DNA from 2 places in the Paenibacillus sp. Y916 genome. Region 2 is predicted to be linked to the other one. Evidence: riboswitches for the same ligand, from Rfam matches in the RefSeq annotation. Region 2 holds a riboswitch; the other holds the start of a gene.

Region 1 (8,934 bases), 130 kb from region 2:
TTTAAAGTTGGATCATCGAAATGGATTTTCCCAACCTTGTAAACTCCAGAAGAGACATTCACAATTCGACCTTGTTCGGCATTCTTCAGTCTATCTAGCAACAAGTTTGTGAGTAGGAAATGCCCTAAATGATTAATACCCATATGTATTTCAAAACCATGCTGCGTGTATTCATGCTTCAATGAGACCACACCCGCGTTGTTAATGAGTACATCCAAAACATCAAATTTCCCTTTGAAATTAACCGCTAGCTTACGGATACTATCCAGATTGCCTAAATCCCCGAGCATCCATTCGATACTCTCTGACCCACTCTGTCTCATAGCCTCTTCATGAGCTAATCTAGCTCTTTCTTCATTCCGGCAGACCATGATGACATGAGCCCCTCTTTGGGCTAATTCAATGGATGTAGCAAGTCCCATTCCTGAATTAGCCCCGGTCACCATGACGACTTTATTTCGCATTTAGCATCATCCTCCTATTTAAGGGTAAAAGTAGAAGCAATACCTTAGTTTCTCTACATGCTAATTGTACACTACGAACTACCTGTATAGCGCTACTCTCTTCCTCATTTATAAGTAGAAGTTTATAATACAATTAGATATACGCGCTTTTCCACTTTGATATGAGAATACGAAAGGATGAATATAAAATGAATGAAAGATTGATTGAACTAGATACTGCTATGCATCAGCAAGGATTGGATGCCTTGATTATTACTGATCCTAAGCATATATACTACTTAACAGGCTTTGCTAGCGACCCGCATGAACGATTCTTGGGCTTAACGCTTATGCATGGAGAGGAACCTGTATTAATCGTACCCTCTCTTGATGCTGAAGCGGCTCATGCTGCATCCTCTGTTCAGAACATCATTACACACTCTGATACAGATCATCCATATACACTACTTAAGAAACAACTTAGAGAGAATATTCACGCCCTCGGCATTGAGAAAGATCAGCTAACAGTCTCTCACTTTGAGCTTCTTCAAGAATCTATTGGTGCACAGTCATACCATGATATTGGTCCTATACTCCAAAGCATGCGAGTAAAGAAGACACCCGAAGAAATTATCCGAATGCAACATGCCATCAACCTGATTGAAGAGGTTCTCCGTCAAAGCCTGACTCATGTTCAGGTTGGTGTAACTGAAATAGAGTTAGTCGCTGAGATTGAATATTTGATGAAGAAGCTTGGCGCAGACGGTCCCTCTTTCGAAACGATGGTGCTTTCTGGACCTAACACGGCTCTTCCCCATGGAATACCTGGACAACGGAAAATTCAGAATGGTGACTTAGTAATGTTCGATATGGGTGTATTTGCAAATGGCTATGCTTCTGACATTACACGCACATTTGCAATTGGAGACATCAGTCAGGAACTTACGAATATTTACAATGCCGTACTTGGTGCCAATCTACAAGGTATTCAATCCATTCGCCCAGGAGTAACATTAGCATCTGTGGATCAAAGCGCTCGTAGCGTTATTGAACGCGCGGGATATGGTCCTCAGTTCATGCATCGACTTGGACACGGACTAGGTATGGATGTTCATGAATATCCTTCCGTACATGGCAACAATATGGATCTAGTTCAAGCCGGTATGGTATTTACGGTAGAGCCAGGAGTCTATGTTCCCGGTATAGGTGGAGTACGAATTGAAGATGATATTGTCGTAACTGACGATGGGGTAAATGTATTAACCTCATTCCCTAAAGAGCTAACTATCATCGGATAATAACCACAAGAACCTGACGGAAAAACTACCGTCAGGTTCTTTGTTATGGAAATGGAGCAGAATATCAATGTATCTACAAAAGAAACCAATGCAACCCTCTGCTTTGGTTTCTCATGTATTGGATTATAAAGACCCTACTTACTTAAACTTGTGTAGCATCTAAATCTATATTACGGTTATTGTATACTTTCGGATCATTCTCTTTTAATATTTTGCTAGAAATAAGACCTGAAGTCATGGAATCATTCACATTCAGTGCAGTACGTCCCATATCAATTAGAGGTTCCACGGAAATTAGCAGACCCGCTAATGCAACAGGTAAGCCCATCGTAGAAAGGACAATAAGTGATGCAAAGGTAGCACCTCCACCGACTCCTGCCACACCAAAGGAACTAATCATAATAACCAGAATCAATTTCACAATAAAGCCCCAGCTTGTTGGATCTATACCTACTGTTGGAGCAATCATCACTGCGAGCATGGCTGGATAAATTCCAGCACAACCATTCTGACCAATGGTGGCCCCAAAGGTAGCTGACAGATTCGCGATCCCTGTAGATACTCCGAGTTTCCTCGTTTGAGTCTCTACATTAAGAGGAATGGTAGCTGCGCTAGATCGTGAAGTAAATGCGAATGTCAGCGTAGGTAGTACCTTTTTGAGATATACAAGCGGGTTGAATCTGAATAGCGTGATCAATATTAAATGAATAATAAACATAACGATCAAAGCTACATATGATGCGATTACGAAGTTAATCAGCTTTAATATTTCTTCAACATGAGTCGTAGCGATGGTTTTGGTGATCAACGCCAATATACCGTACGGAGTCAATCTCAATACAAGGGTAACCATTCGCATAACAACAGCATACACCGCATCGATCAAATCGCGGAAGACTTGTGCCTGCTTGGGCTTCTTACGATCTATTCCAAGAACTGCTACACCGATAAAGGCAGAGAATATAACGACAGCAAGTGTAGAAGAACTACGGGATCCCGTCATATCTGCAAATGGATTCTTCGGAATAAATTCAAGCATTTGCTGCGGAATAGATTTATCTTCAACAACACCAAGTCTATCCTCTAATTTCAAACCCTGTGCCTGTTCTCTGTCACCGCTCTGAATATCAATCGTCTTTAAATCAAAGCTCAGCGTGGTGATAATACCTACAGATGCCGCAATCGCAGTCGTAATTAGAAGAACTGCAATAATAGAAAAACTCATCTTCCCAAGGTTCTTAACACCGTTCAAATTCATGATAGCAGAAATGATTGATACCATAATTAGCGGGATCACGATCATTTGAAGCAAACTCACATAACCATAACCTACCAAGTTAAACCATTCCGTGGACTTCCCTATAACATCGGAATCTGGTTTAAAGAACAATTGTAGAATAACTCCAAATATAATTCCCAACCCTAAACCTGTAAACACTCGCTTCGTGAAGGAAATATGTTTCTTTTGCATCCATACGAGTAACCCGATCAGTAACAGCATGACTACAATGTTAATAATAATCCATAGCATTTCCATTAAATACTCCCCCAAAAAATTAAAATATATCGCTAAACAAATAAGTCACAGTATTAATATTTTTTATCATAACATATAGCTGAGTATTTTGATAGGATTAGTTTAATATCAAAATAACAGTTATACACACACTACTTAAAGGGTTAATTATTATTTTATTCTTTATCCTAATAAGTCATACCCTATAAATAGCGTCCATTTAATCTTCATCTTTAAATTTAAAAGAACGAGCTATATATAGAAATGGCGTTCCGGCAGCTATGAGTACAAATTTAATAATATAGGTGGTGAAGAGAATTTCCAGCCACACTTCCCAACTATATTTCGGTATGGAGAAGGCAATGGAGCAGAATATCAATGTATCTACAAAAGAACTGATCATCGCACTTCCGTTGTTACGAATCCAGAACTGTTCAGGTTTGGGATAAAATTTGCGAATCCAACTGTATAGCCTTACATCGAGGAATTGGCTTACGAAGTATGCTGTAAGACTTCCTAGCGCCAATCTTGGCATGAGTCCGAAAATAGCCTCCAGTGGAGCTTGAGCGAAATCTCCCTCTTGCGGAGTAAAGATGAGCGCCATTTGCATAATAACTGTTGTCATCAACAGAGTGAAGAAACCGAACCACACTGCCTTTCGGGCTTCCTCATGACCATACCTTTCATTTAAAAGATCACTGGTCATATATAAACTTATATACATCGTGTTGCCCAGAGTCATAACAATTCCGAACATATCAATAGTTTTAGTAACTTGAACATTGGCAATTACCGTAGCTACACCAATCCAAGCATAAAGTCCCTTTTTGCCGAAAAGGCGATAGCACAGTAAAAAGAGCGAAAAATTTACTACAACATAAAAAATACCCCAACTTAAATTAAACATAGTTATCCCCCTAGTTTTGTTACGCGGGATAGTTACGAACCGCGGCTCCAAACGTCTTAGACGTTCAAAACACGGTTTACTTTATCACAGAAGACTGCCATTGCCAAGCCTGAAAATGAAATAAATGAATGAATAAATTCACTAATTCGCGAAATTTACTGAAAATTTCCAAAATTGTTGAAAATAACGCTATTCAATTCTCTGTTCTTTCTGTAAAATCAATAGCAACCATAGACACAATATGTAAAGGGGACGTTTCACTATGTTTGGGATTAGAAATTCTATCAGTCGTAAGTTCATGTCCGTTGTTACTATCGTATTATTCATTATTTCTTTACTATTCAGTATTAGCTTCTATCTTGTTCTAATGAATATATTTAATCATTATGTATTACCTGAGGTTGAGAACAATCTTAAGATTAGTTCCAATGATACATACAAACACTTAAATACTTCTCAGGTATTGCAAACGCAGACGGGAAATGAAGGATCTCAAACCGCACTTTCCTATTACTTCGATGAGAAAATGAACCATTTTAGCTTACATAATATTTATCTCGCTAATGTAAAGGATCATGAAGTAGTCGTCCTAGCTACAAACAGTATATCAAGCCTAGAAGTAAATCAATCAATTCCATTCCTGGAAGAAATGCAAGCCGCAGTCGACAATAAGACCGCTACTACCGAAGTATATACTAACGAATATGGAACATTCAAAACTGACTTTATAGCTATTCCTGGGAGTACAATGATTCTGGCAGTTAGCTTAGATGCGAGCTTTATCTTGGAGGAGACTCAGTTTATTATCTGGATCTGTATAGGGATAACTCTTCTTGGAATGACAGTGGGTCTAAGTATTGCTTATTTCACTAGCCGGCGTATTATCCGACCTATCATTCAGTTAGCCGCACATAGTAACCGTCTCGCACAAGGTAATCTACAGCAAGATATTATCGTTACTGGACATGACGAGGTCGCCCAACTTGCTAGCAGTTTCCAACAAATGACCCATAATCTAAAAGAAATGATCGGACATGTCCAACTAACCTCTCATGAAGTATTAGCTGGATCTAATGATTTATTAAACCTTACAGAAACTATGAAAATGATGGTCGAACGCTCCAACTCAGTCCTTCAAGAGATTGACAAGGGTAGTGAAAGCATTGCCTCAACTTCCAAAGAAAATGCCATCGCAATGGAAGAGATCACCCAAGGAATCATGCACATTGCTAATTCCTCCGGTGATGTATCCGATCAAGTAGCTGCAGCAACTAATGAAGCAGTTAGTGGTAATTTACTAGCACAACGTGCTATAGAGCAGATGCAACGGGTAGAGCAGATCTCTGTAGATTCTCTAGAATCCTTTCGTTCTATGAATGAACGTTCACAAGTGATTGGAGAAGTGGTCACCTCGATCTCCGAGATTACGAAGCAAATACAAATGCTCTCGCTTAATGCATCTATCGAGGCTGCTCGTGCTGGCGAGCATGGAAGGGGATTCGCAGTTGTAGCAGGCGAGGTTCGTAAATTATCTGAGCAATCTCGCATTGCAACTCAAGATATTGGGGAACATCTATTAACGATCCAAAAAGATACTGAAGCTTCAGTTGCTACGATGGACCATGTCCATCAAGAAGTCCGTTCAGGTAAAGAATTAGTACAAAATGCTGGGAAAGCCTTCAATCAGTTAGATATTCTCATTCACAACGTTAATCAGAGCATACAAGCCGTATCCGCAACAACACAACAAGTATCAGCAGGCACGGAGGAAGTCAGCGCATCTGTCGAAGAGACGGCATTAATCACATCAAGATCTCGAATAAGTATGAGTGAAATTGCAACTACAAGTGAGCAACAATTGAATGAAATGGAGCAGCATCGTTCGACCGTTACTACTCTCCATGAGTATGCCGTTCAGCTACAAGAGGCTATCCAACAATTCAAAATATAATTGCCCATCCATCACATTAACTTTCTCACAAAAGACGCCGTCAGGCGTCTTTTGTCTGACTAACACCCATAATGTCGTAAATCTGATTCATATCGATATGGTTGCGGACCACCTCAGCGATTCGATCGAATTCCTGTTCCTTGAGCGTACTAGAAGTAAACGTCTGACCCAAAGGTCCCAAGCCTTTATTGACACGAATACCATCCAGCCAGGACCTGCGGAATGTATCGTTATGAAATACACCATGAACCACAATCTGTGAGAACATATCTTTCATTGGCTTGATAAGGATAGGATTCATATCCGTCGTAGCTTTAACACTACAGGCTTCAGCTTGAACTCCTTGCGCACGACCGATTTCTTTCCCATCCTCCATTACGTAAGAGTTCAGAGCCATATTTTGCGACTTATAAGGGGCTGTCCGATATCCATCCTGTGTAAAAATACGACATAAAGCAGTGGTAACGACACTCTTACCTACATCTGAAGCCGTCCCCTGCAGCATCAGCACTTGTCCAAAAGCACCCTTACTCCAATCGCGAGTTTCAGATTTCACCATATTCATTCTTGCCCCTCTCACATCAGATTGTGCAACAGCACTAGCATCAGCAACGCTACGACTTCAAGAAATTCATTAAGAGCGCCATAAGTATCCCCAGTTAATCCACCTAGCGTAGCATTCAGCTTCCGTGCTAACCACATTCCAGCGATCCAAGCCGCTAGAGGAAGCATAATGAATCCAACCCATGCTGTAGTCCATGATTGGCTGTCCAAATGAAATATTGGAGCAATCGATACAGCAACTCCGGATAACATAATCGCCATTAGCAACGTCACGTATGTCTGTCCTTTATTCAACCCATTCAATTGTCCAGCCATGCCATCCTTGCCACGAGCCGTAGGCCATGAAGATATAGCATGAACTATGAACCATCGACTCCAAATCAAAGGCAGTAGAAGAAGACCTGAGTAATCAAGTCCGTCCACTAATAGTGAATAGATTAATGAGAGTTTAAGCAGCAGAAGCAGAACGCATGCTATCACACCCATCGCACCCACACGGCTATCCTTCATAATCTCCAGTATTTGTTCACGAGAACGATAACTTAATACACCATCTGCTGTATCCATCCAGCCATCCAAATGAAGTCCACCTGTAAGACCGACCCATAATATAAGGGTTAGCACGGCAGCAGGTAATGGAGGAAGCAAATAGGCGAATCCGGCTGCTCCTGCCCACACAACCAATCCAATAACAGTACCTACGAGCGGGTAGAACTTCACACTTTGACGAAATAGTGTAGGTGAATAATCCAGATTAGCTTTCACAGGAAAGCGTGATAGAAATTGAAAAGCGGCCGCAGCCGCTTGTCCCAAATTGGTCATAGTTTATACTCCCTGCTCTTTAGCTCAATAGGAATCCCTGCCGTAACCAGAAACACTTGAGCGCAGTTTCTTGATACTGCCTGATTCATGATGCCTGCTAAATCACGAAATATTCTTCCTAATGAATATTCAGGTACAATCCCACTTCCAACCTCATTCGTTACTACAATCAAATGACCTGGATATAACTGCATCTCATCAACCAGTTGCATAATTTCAGCCTTAACTTGGTCAGACATATTCTTCTCTTCCTCAATGGACAGAACAATATTAGATAACCATAGTGTAAGGCAGTCCACCAGCACGGTAGGAGCAGAGCCTTCTTCAATCAGACTATCCTCACGCCAACGACTTAGAAGCTTAACGAGCTGCAACGGTTCTTCCACCGTACGCCATGGATAATTAGCCTCATCTCTCTGCAGCTTGTGAAGAGCAATTCGCTCCCTCATCTCGTCATCAAAAGCTTGAGCAGTAGCCACATATACTGCCTCTTGTGACATAGACATGCATAACTTCTCAGCGAAGCTACTTTTTCCACTTCGTGCCCCACCTGTGACAAGTGTGATCATTTCGTCTGTTCCTTCGATTCACCGGAAACGCCCGCACTTTCGAATGTTGCCATTTCACTAACAATCCGGCAAGCTGCATCTATAAGATGTAGACATATTACGCCACCAGTACCTTCGCCGATACGTAGATCTAATTCCAATGCTGGACGGAGACCCAATTCTTGTAGTAATAATCGATGTCCTTGTTCATGCGATACATGTGACACTATCATGTATTCAGCCGAAGTCGGGCAGATAGCTTTGGCAAGTAACGCTGCTGTACTAGAGATAAAGCCATCAATAATAACTGGGCAACCATTCGCAGCTGATCCAAGAATAACACCTACTAAACCGCCTATTTCAAGTCCACCCACCTTAGCTAGAACATCAAGGGGATCAGACCGATCTGGATCATTCACTTTCAGCGCCTGCTCCACAACGCCAATCTTATGTTGTAGACGAGAATCGTCAATGCCAGTCCCTCTACCAACGGCATCTTTAACGCTAATAGTTGATAGTGCACAAGTCACTGCTGAGCTTGCCGTCGTATTCCCAATGCCCATCTCACCCGTTATAAATAATTGTACGCCACGTTTAATAGCATCTTCGACAACTTCAACACCAACAAGGATCGATTGGATCGCTTCCTCGTAAGTCATTGCTGGGCCTTGCGCCATATTTGCTGTACCGTACCTGATTTTCCGCGATAGTAGATTAGGATGGGATAACTCACTATTCACTCCGATATCTACGCATACAACTTCTGCATCTGCTTGTCGTGCAAGGACGTTAACAGCTGCACCCCCTGCTAAGAAATTATGAATCATTTGTGGAGTCACTTCCTGCGGGAAGGCACTTACGCCCTCTTCACATACTCCATGGTCC
Region 2 (8,934 bases):
TGGTTTAGGTATTCCATCTAATCCATAAACCTCATCATACGCATCAAATATTTTCCGTGCGATTGGAGCCGCACTATTCGATCCAAATCCGCCCTCAGGAATCATCACAGCGACAGCTAATACCGGATTTTCTCGTGGCGCATAAGCGATAAATACGCCGTTATCCACTGACTTAGGACCAACTGTCTGCGTTGATGTACCTGTCTTCCTAGCAAAGTCGTATGGAAAGTTATTGAAAGCGGACACGCTACTATTCATACCTTTCTTCACTACATTCCAATATGATTTATCGAAATTAACACCATTATTAACAACATTTAATACTTCCGGACCGAATTCTTGAACAATATTTCCATCACTATCGGTTATTTTACTAACGAGCTGTGGCTTTATGCGTTGACCTTCATTAGCGAGTGTTGCTGTAAATTGGGCAAGCTGTAGCGTTGTATACTTCCCACCTTGACCGAATGATGCATATGCCATAGCAGACTGGGTACTTCCCGCCGCCTTCACATCAACATACTCACGCCACCCTCTGTATTCACCAGGCAGACCACTGCCCGTCACAACGCCAAGTCCGAACTCCTTCATGTATCTATCCCATTCATCGATGGCGTCCGCTCCATACTTATTAGTGAGAGGTTTACCCACCATATCGACCATAAAGGCATTCGAGGATTTCTCTATCGCTCTCGCTGGATCCATAGCACCATAGACAGTTCCACCTGAGTTTTGAACTCGTGCCTGATGCCCTACTTTACCGAAATAGGCTGCACCTTTATCATAATACGTATAGTTTCTTGAGAAGAAACCTTCATTTAATCCAATTAACACAGAAAGAGGTTTAATCGTGGAGCCCAAAAGGACAACAGATTCAGGATGAGTTCCTTTTTTACCAGGATTAAAAGAACGAATCGTTCCATTCTGATAAATATATTCTACCTTGCCAGACCAATCTTCTGATGAAATGTTACCCGAACTCCACACATTTGTATCATAGTCCGGCATACTTGCCATAGCTACGACATTACCCGTCTTCACTTCCATAGCTACCGCGAAGCCAGTGGTCGCATCCTTATGAAGTTTCCCAGATACAGGATTCTTATGTAACCAATCTAATTGGTCCATAATCGCTTGCTCAGTCTTCACTTGAATCTCCTTATTAATCGTTGACCATACATCATGTCCTTTTTCCGGAGGTACTATCTCGTCGATACCTTCAGGCATATTACGTGGATCAACCGGTATCTTCAGATAACCGTTCTTACCTCGAAGTTCATCTTGATACATCAATTCTAAGCCATCAAACCCAACGAACTCGGATTCTCCATACATGAGTCCCGGGTCAGTCTGTGTACCGTTTCTCATCTCTTCATTAATATTTTGATATTTGTCTAACGTTTTAGATCTTTTGAAATCCTTGATGTAGCCAATCGTTTGAACAGCGACGGTGTCCAGATCATATTGTCGAACGTTCTCCTCAATAACGCTTATTCCTGGGAATTCCGTCTTATGTTCCATGAAATAAGCGATCTCTTTATCATTAAGTCCCATCTTAATACGTCTAGGAATAAATCCGAAATACAATTTATTATTCAAATCCATCGCTGTTAGAACGTCTTCTTTCGTTAAGTTCCCACCATCAGCATCTTTAAACTCCGCGAATGCTGCTGCAATCCCCTCAGCCAGCTTCTCTATTTCCGGATAATTATCTCGTTTCTCCCCATCTGGTTTATCACTATAATTACTCTGTAAAGTAATATATAAAGATTGAACCGGTTTAGAATACGCCAACTTTATACCCGTGGCATCTCGAATACTTCCGCGTGCCGGGGCGATAGGCACATTCTTCACATCTCTACTTGTTTCTTCCCCTTTTAACGTAGGTCCTTCCACAAATTGTAATATAGCTAGCCGTATAATAATGACGCAAAATATAAGAAATGTGCTGAAGAAAAACAAATTAATCCTCAAGTTAAAACTATTCTTATGTTTGGGCGATTCTTCCTGTACCCGATCCGGCACGTAATCACTCACCGGCTCACCCTCCTTTAACTTTAGCCTACTTAAAAGTTGTTCAATTTTACGAAAAATGTCTTTCTTATTCTAACATAAATCAAAGCCACCTTCACCTTTACCACGTTCTTCATCTCAGGTTATATATATGCCGAATCAAACATAATGTATTTTCTTCTAACTTATATTAATATAGATGTAGATGAAGTAGATTATTGTCGAACATTGGCTATTATAGTTCATAGTTCGTATACATTACATCAGGTGGTGATTAATATGAAGTTACGAATTCTCCTTGGTAAATTCAGTATAACTACAGTTATTATCCTTGTCCTATGTATTTCGATCACTCTTCTACCACAAAAGACATATGCGAATTACTTCACAGATTTTTATGAAGGATTAGAAATATTCTCCGGGCTTCCAGCCCAAATGAATGAGCTAAAGAAAAACTATGAGCAGACTTATAGTGATCTAAACGATGCCCGAGCAAATATTAAAGCCTATGAACAACAAACAGCACAACTGATAGAACAGAATCGCCAACTCACAGAGACGGTTCAACTATTGAATGATTCAGAGATAGCACGTCAGAATCGCTACTCTCAAATAAAAAATATCGTCATTTGGGCAATAGCTCTAGCTGTAGGTTATTTCGTTCTTACACGTACGACTCGCTTCGTGATGAGGCGCTCAAATAAGTGATAGGTCTATTTAACTTCTGCATAGGAGGTTCACCCCATGGATATACGAATAGATAATCCCAGTAATGCCCCCATTGGACAAGCAGTCACCTTTTCTCTTGCAGAAGGAGATCTCATTCATATACTTCATCCCGAACAGATCGTTTCCTATCGAGGACCATCTAACGGGCGCAGCGATCGTTTCATGAATGTGAAACGTATGTACCGCAAGGGGAAGTTGATCCAATCAGACATGAGCGGTCCTTCTCAATTTGTGGCAGCGCTACCTCCTGGCTTTGCAATGAAATCTGTGGAAATCCATAATGGTAGTGATCTCCTTTATGATTTTCGCAATCTGTTCTTCTATAGTGATGGCATTACTATGCAGACACGGCTGTTACAAATCAAGAATATGCTCGTCACTCGTGATGTCATAAAAGTGAAGTTCTCTGGAACAGGAACCCTCGGCCTACTTACTCAAGGACCTGTGTGCCAAACTGAGCTACACCCTACAGAACCTGTCTATATCGATGCTGGAAGTCTGGTCGCCTATCCTGAGAATGCTAAGCTTGAGTTAACCGTATATGGAAACACACTCGCCAGCCAGCACATGAGCTATCACTGGAAGATGACTGGACTAGGGTCCGTTCTTTTCCAGGCTGGTCGTCAAAACCATCGATTGGAAAAAGAGTGGGCTAATGATGGTTTCATCAAGCGTGTACTTAGAGAAGTCATCCCATTTGGAGGGATTTTCATTAAATAGTAGATCGTCAGATAAACATTGGGATAAGTTAATAACGTGATTATTTACTGCTTCCATGTTATAATGATGCCGTTCTAAGTTCACGTTGTACAAGTTATAATAATTGAAGATAATCTATGCTGATCTGCATGGAAGAGGTTCGCGAACTCCCTCTATAAAAAACTATTTACCTTATTCGATGTAATGAGGCTTTTTTCGAGTTGGATACAGTTCATGAATCTCCTATTCTTCTATGAAATTTAAAGAAGATTGCGAGGTTTTTTGTGATGATTAACGACAAAGCGGTCGTCGTATTCAGCGGCGGCCAAGACAGTACTACATGCTTATTTTGGGCCAAGAAAAATTATAGTGAGGTAGAAACCATTACCTTCGACTACGGTCAACGTCATAAATTAGAGATTGAGTGCGCAGCAAGTATTGCAGCTGATCTGGGTGTCAAACAGACCGTACTTGATATGAGTCTGCTGAGTCAACTTGCTCCGAACGCACTAACTCGTCACGATATTGATATCACTCACGAAGATGGCCAGCTTCCTAACACCACCGTGGATGGACGTAACTTGCTATTTCTAAGTTTCGCAGCGATCGTTGCAAAGCAGATTGGTGCGAGGCATTTAATTACTGGTGTGTGCGAAACAGATTTCAGTGGGTATCCTGACTGCAGAGACGTGTTCATCAAATCTCTCAATGTCACTCTTAATCTATCTATGGATTATAATTTCGTAGTTCATACTCCCCTCATGTGGTTGAACAAAGCAGAAACATGGCAAATGTCTGATGAATTAGGTGCATTCGACTATATTCGGAATCGTACATTAACTTGTTATAACGGTATCATTGGTGATGGCTGCGGAGAATGTCCAGCATGCATGCTTCGAAAGGCAGGCCTTGATCAGTATTTAGTTGCACGCAACGATTCTGCATCACTTAAGGGTGGTGCTGAAGGATGACTCGTACACCAGGGGAATTCCGCATCGTAGATGCTCTTCAGCACTTCGAAAGGGATATTCAGCGTGATGAACTCAGATACCACACCAAAAGAGTACTCGTCAGTAAGGAATTCACTTTCGACGCCTCTCATCACCTACATGCCTATGAAGGGAAATGTAAAAATCTACACGGTCATACGTACAAAGCCGTCTTTGGAATTAGTGGTATACCTAATGATATAGGATTAACGATTGATTTCGGAGATATCAAAGAAATTTGGAAAGATCGTATCGAGCCCTTTCTTGACCATCGTTATCTGAATGAAACTTTACCAAAAATGAATACTACGGCTGAGAATATGGTCGTCTGGTTGTTCGAGCAAATGGAAGATGCCTTGCACAACTCCGATCATTTCAATAAACCGAACGATATAAATCACTCTAGAAAGATCCGTACAGAATTTGTACGACTTTATGAAACTCCTACAAGCTTTGCCGAAGCAAGACGGGAGTGGATGATTGGGTGAGTAACGCTACGATAAATCGCCCCATTCCCGTTCTCGAAATATTCGGACCTACCGTCCAGGGCGAAGGGATGGTCATCGGGAGAAAAACGATGTTCATTCGTATGGCTGGCTGTGACTATCGTTGCTCATGGTGTGACTCAAGCTTTACTTGGGACGGTAGTGGAAAGGAACACATCAGGCTTCTTACGCCTGAACTGATCTGGGATGAACTCTCCCAAGTTGGTGGAGACCGCTTCTCACATGTGACTCTCTCCGGTGGTAATCCCGCCTTACTTCCGCAACTTGGCAGATTAATTGAGTTGTTACACCAGCGGAACATAACAATTGCAGTCGAAACACAAGGCTCCAAATGGCAAGATTGGCTCACTACCGTTGATGAAGTAACATTGTCCCCTAAGCCTCCAAGTTCTGGCATGAGTACAGAATGGGAAGTATTAGATGTTATTATAGATAACTTGAATTCTCGACCTTCAGCTTATTCCCATAGTCTAAAAGTGGTTGTTTTTAACGAGGATGATCTGGAATATGCTGTTAAGGTTCATCTTCGCTATCCGGATGCTACTATGTATCTACAAGTGGGGAACGAAGATGTCCACACAATGGACTCTGCTCAACTCACGACTACTCTATTACAGCGATATGAATGGCTTATTGATAAAGTAATGGATTCCTCCATTCTTAATGATGTGCGGGTATTGCCTCAGCTTCATACGTTAGTATGGGGGAACAAACGCGGCGTTTAATAAACAATAAAGGGGTATCATATATTATGTCAGGAAGACAACCTAATGAAATGGAAGACATTACGTTACTCGGAAATCAAGGGACGAAATATGTTACAGAGTATGATCCCTCCATTCTCGAAAGCTTTGATAACAAGCATCCTTACCGAGATTACTTCGTTAAATTTAACTGTCCGGAATTTACAAGCTTATGTCCTATTACCGGGCAACCAGATTTCGCTACAATCTATATTAGTTATATCCCTCATATTAAAATGGTAGAAAGTAAATCTCTTAAGCTATACCTATTCAGCTTCCGTAATCATGGAGATTTCCATGAAGACTGCATGAATATTATTATGAATGATCTTATTGCATTGATGGATCCCAAGTATATTGAAGTATGGGGGAAATTCACGCCACGCGGTGGAATATCCATTGATCCCTACTGTAATTACGGACGTCCAGGAACGAAATATGAGGAAATGGCACAACATCGTCTCATGAATCACGACATGTATCCAGAGAAAATAGATAATAGATAATCCTCCAGAAAAAAAGGGGCTATCTCATAAGTGACCTTTAATGGCTTATGAGATAGCCCCTTCGTATATCATAATTTCCACGCTATGCGTTATTCCCCTTATGAGCCCACTGGGAAACCAATGACGACCTCTGTTCCGATCCCTTTTTCACTTGTAAACATAATATTTCCCTCCATTGCTTCAATGATCCTGAACGTCACCATTAGACCAAGGCCAGTTCCTCTAGTCTTATTAGAGTAGTAAGGTTCTCCCAAACGCTTAATTTCATCAGCTTCCATTCCTTCTCCATTATCATAGATATGGATAACAACTTGTCCTGTATCTTGATATGCCCATATTCTAACAACTCCGTCTTCACCCAAAGCCTCAATACTATTCTTAATCATATTAATGAACGCTTGCTTGAATTTAGATACATTTCCGCGAATCATCAATCCAGACGGAATATCAATCTGAATACGCCCACCTTGGTAGTTGGCCAAAGGTAAAAGTATGCTTTCTATATGTTTAAACTCAACAAAAATATCTAGCAGAGTAACCTGTTCAATTTCAGGCTTAGCAAATGTTAAAAAGTCTGTAATAATGCTGGATGCTCTATCTAATTCCTCAATAGCAAGCTTTAAATAATCTCTCTCTTTATCCTTAGATTTCTCCTCCAACAATTGAAGAAACCCCCTTGTGACTTGCAGTGGATTTCTTACTTCATGCGCTACAGAAGCTGCTAGTTCACTAATAATATCCATCTTCTCAGAGCGCTGTAGTTCATTATTAAACCGTTCGAGTTCCTTAGAATACTCAATAACTCGACGATGATTTAACGCTAATTTCCTTCCAAGCACTACAATGAGTGAGATCAGAAACCCTATTAATCCCCATTTCCATAGAAACAATTCATAATTTCTCTCTTGCATATAAAACCATATAAACTCCGCTATCACCACTAATGAGAATATAATAAATCCCAAAAAAATAATTCCAGCGTCTTTATTCCCCTTAATGGCGTAGTATATGGCATGAATCATCAGTATCATACCTTGAATTATAATTAGAATACCTAATAGCAGCACGGAGACCACATAATAAGCTTCGTACAGTTCATTATCATAAAGACTGTTGATCAACATAAAAACCAAACAAAACAGGGAGTAGATCACCTGGAATTTGCGCAATTTACGAATAGATCCACCATATCCCTTACCAATCATGGATTCAAATATGTAGGTCAGACCTGGTAAAAAGGTAAATAGAGCTATATCAAATAGGGCGATATACAAGTTACCATATTCTCCGTAATGGCTATATAAAAAAGGCGAATATGTAATGATTAATATACCTATCGAAAATAACACGACATTTAGTGGGACCCATTCAGCTATTTGGGCCTTTCTTAAGAATATGGTACAAATAAGCATTACTATCGCTATAAAAATAATAGAACTTCCTAAAATGATATCCATCAAGTTTGTCACGATGAAACGTTGGAGTAGTGTCTGGTAATCTCCGACAATAATCTCCTCAACCATACCTATACGATTATTCTGTGCATGTAAGACCATAACTATTTCTTTACCTGCATCCTGAGGATTTAACGGCAAAAGGATCGTGTTCAAATCATACATATAGGTTCTATCGTCCTTATAAAGGATCTCATTATCTAAATATATATGGACCTTATTCGCATAAAGCTTATTCATGAATAATGCTGGAGTATTTATTCCAAATGCCGGCAGTCTAAATTTGATCCATAAATGATCACTTAAATGCTCACGATTTGAAATACTCAGATTTGAGTCACGCCAAGTCCAGGAATTTGAGGGATGAACAGTATTTATATTTTGTATAGATTCCCTATAACTCTGATCCCAATAATATTGCCATTTCGTAATTGTAGTGGAATCATGCCTTGGCTCCTCTTGAGGAGATGCATAGATCGTATTAAAAGATGTACCGACAATCATCATAAACATAACAACAAACACACTTCTTAGAACCCACTTCATGAATACACCTCAACATAAAATAAATAGTACTCTCTCTTCGTTTATTTTTCAGTATTATTCAAAATTCGACAAACTTCGTTACTTCCCTCTAAAAAAATCCAAATTATTGAAAATAAAAATTTATTTTATCAATATAAACGATTTTCACATAGGATTACTAAAATAACTGTAGTAAAATATTGAAAAGGGAGGTGTCACTTTTATTATCCAATCTAATACATTCATCTGTTGAATCTGAAGCAAGGCATCAAAAATTCTAATTATTCAGGTGATTCTATGAATTGGTATACAGACTTCGAAAATGAAATAGCCCATGTCTTTGTCGCTTCACAACGCGTAGTAGAGAATTTTCCACCGCCACTAAATCACAAAGGCTTAACTTATCTAAGTAAATTTGATGCTCGACGAGAGGATAGCGCAAAGAACTATATTTGCTATCTATTGCCCTTTTGGTTAAAGGATTTGAGTCATCTTAAGAATGAGGATTATGTCGCATTATCTGTTGGCAATGTATTTGCCATGCTCTACTTCTTCATTCAAGATGATATCATGGATAGTAAAGACGACTTAGATCGAGATCAAATACCACTCGCAAATTTACTTCTTATGCATTTCCAACAAATCTACAGAAATTATTTTCCTTCCACTTCCCCATTCTGGATATACTTTCACCAATACATAATCGAATGGGCAGACGGTGTCTCCAATGAGAAGCAACAGGATTACTTTCACACAAATTTAGCTATGAT

What was found. A riboswitch is a leader RNA that binds a small molecule or an ion and turns the genes downstream of it on or off. The one in region 2 is predicted to bind preQ1.
Region 1: it holds a riboswitch for preQ1, as region 2 does, so the genes downstream of both, AC1TO9_RS11995 (queuosine precursor transporter) here and queC (7-cyano-7-deazaguanine synthase QueC) in region 2, are expected to answer to the same signal.

What each region holds. Positions count from the first base shown of each region.
Region 1 is NZ_JBXCJA010000004.1:266,277-275,210, forward strand. It holds gene AC1TO9_RS11980 (SDR family oxidoreductase) at 1-464, opposite strand, end outside; gene AC1TO9_RS11985 (M24 family metallopeptidase) at 653-1,741, shown strand; gene AC1TO9_RS11990 (L-cystine transporter) at 1,884-3,278, opposite strand; gene AC1TO9_RS11995 (queuosine precursor transporter) at 3,478-4,164, opposite strand; PreQ1 riboswitch class I at 4,169-4,213, opposite strand; gene AC1TO9_RS12000 (methyl-accepting chemotaxis protein) at 4,427-6,115, shown strand; gene AC1TO9_RS12005 (nucleotide-binding protein) at 6,156-6,620, opposite strand; gene cobS (adenosylcobinamide-GDP ribazoletransferase) at 6,692-7,501, opposite strand; gene cobU (bifunctional adenosylcobinamide kinase/adenosylcobinamide-phosphate guanylyltransferase) at 7,498-8,070, opposite strand; gene cobT (nicotinate-nucleotide--dimethylbenzimidazole phosphoribosyltransferase) at 8,067-8,934, opposite strand, start outside.
Region 2 is NZ_JBXCJA010000004.1:132,245-141,178, forward strand. It holds gene AC1TO9_RS11325 (peptidoglycan D,D-transpeptidase FtsI family protein) at 1-2,037, opposite strand, end outside; gene AC1TO9_RS11330 (hypothetical protein) at 2,293-2,721, shown strand; gene AC1TO9_RS11335 (AIM24 family protein) at 2,758-3,462, shown strand; PreQ1 riboswitch class I at 3,591-3,634, shown strand; gene queC (7-cyano-7-deazaguanine synthase QueC) at 3,729-4,412, shown strand; gene queD (6-carboxytetrahydropterin synthase QueD) at 4,409-4,918, shown strand; gene queE (7-carboxy-7-deazaguanine synthase QueE) at 4,915-5,661, shown strand; gene queF (preQ(1) synthase) at 5,688-6,185, shown strand; gene AC1TO9_RS11360 (ATP-binding protein) at 6,284-8,185, opposite strand; gene AC1TO9_RS11365 (hypothetical protein) at 8,462-8,934, shown strand, end outside.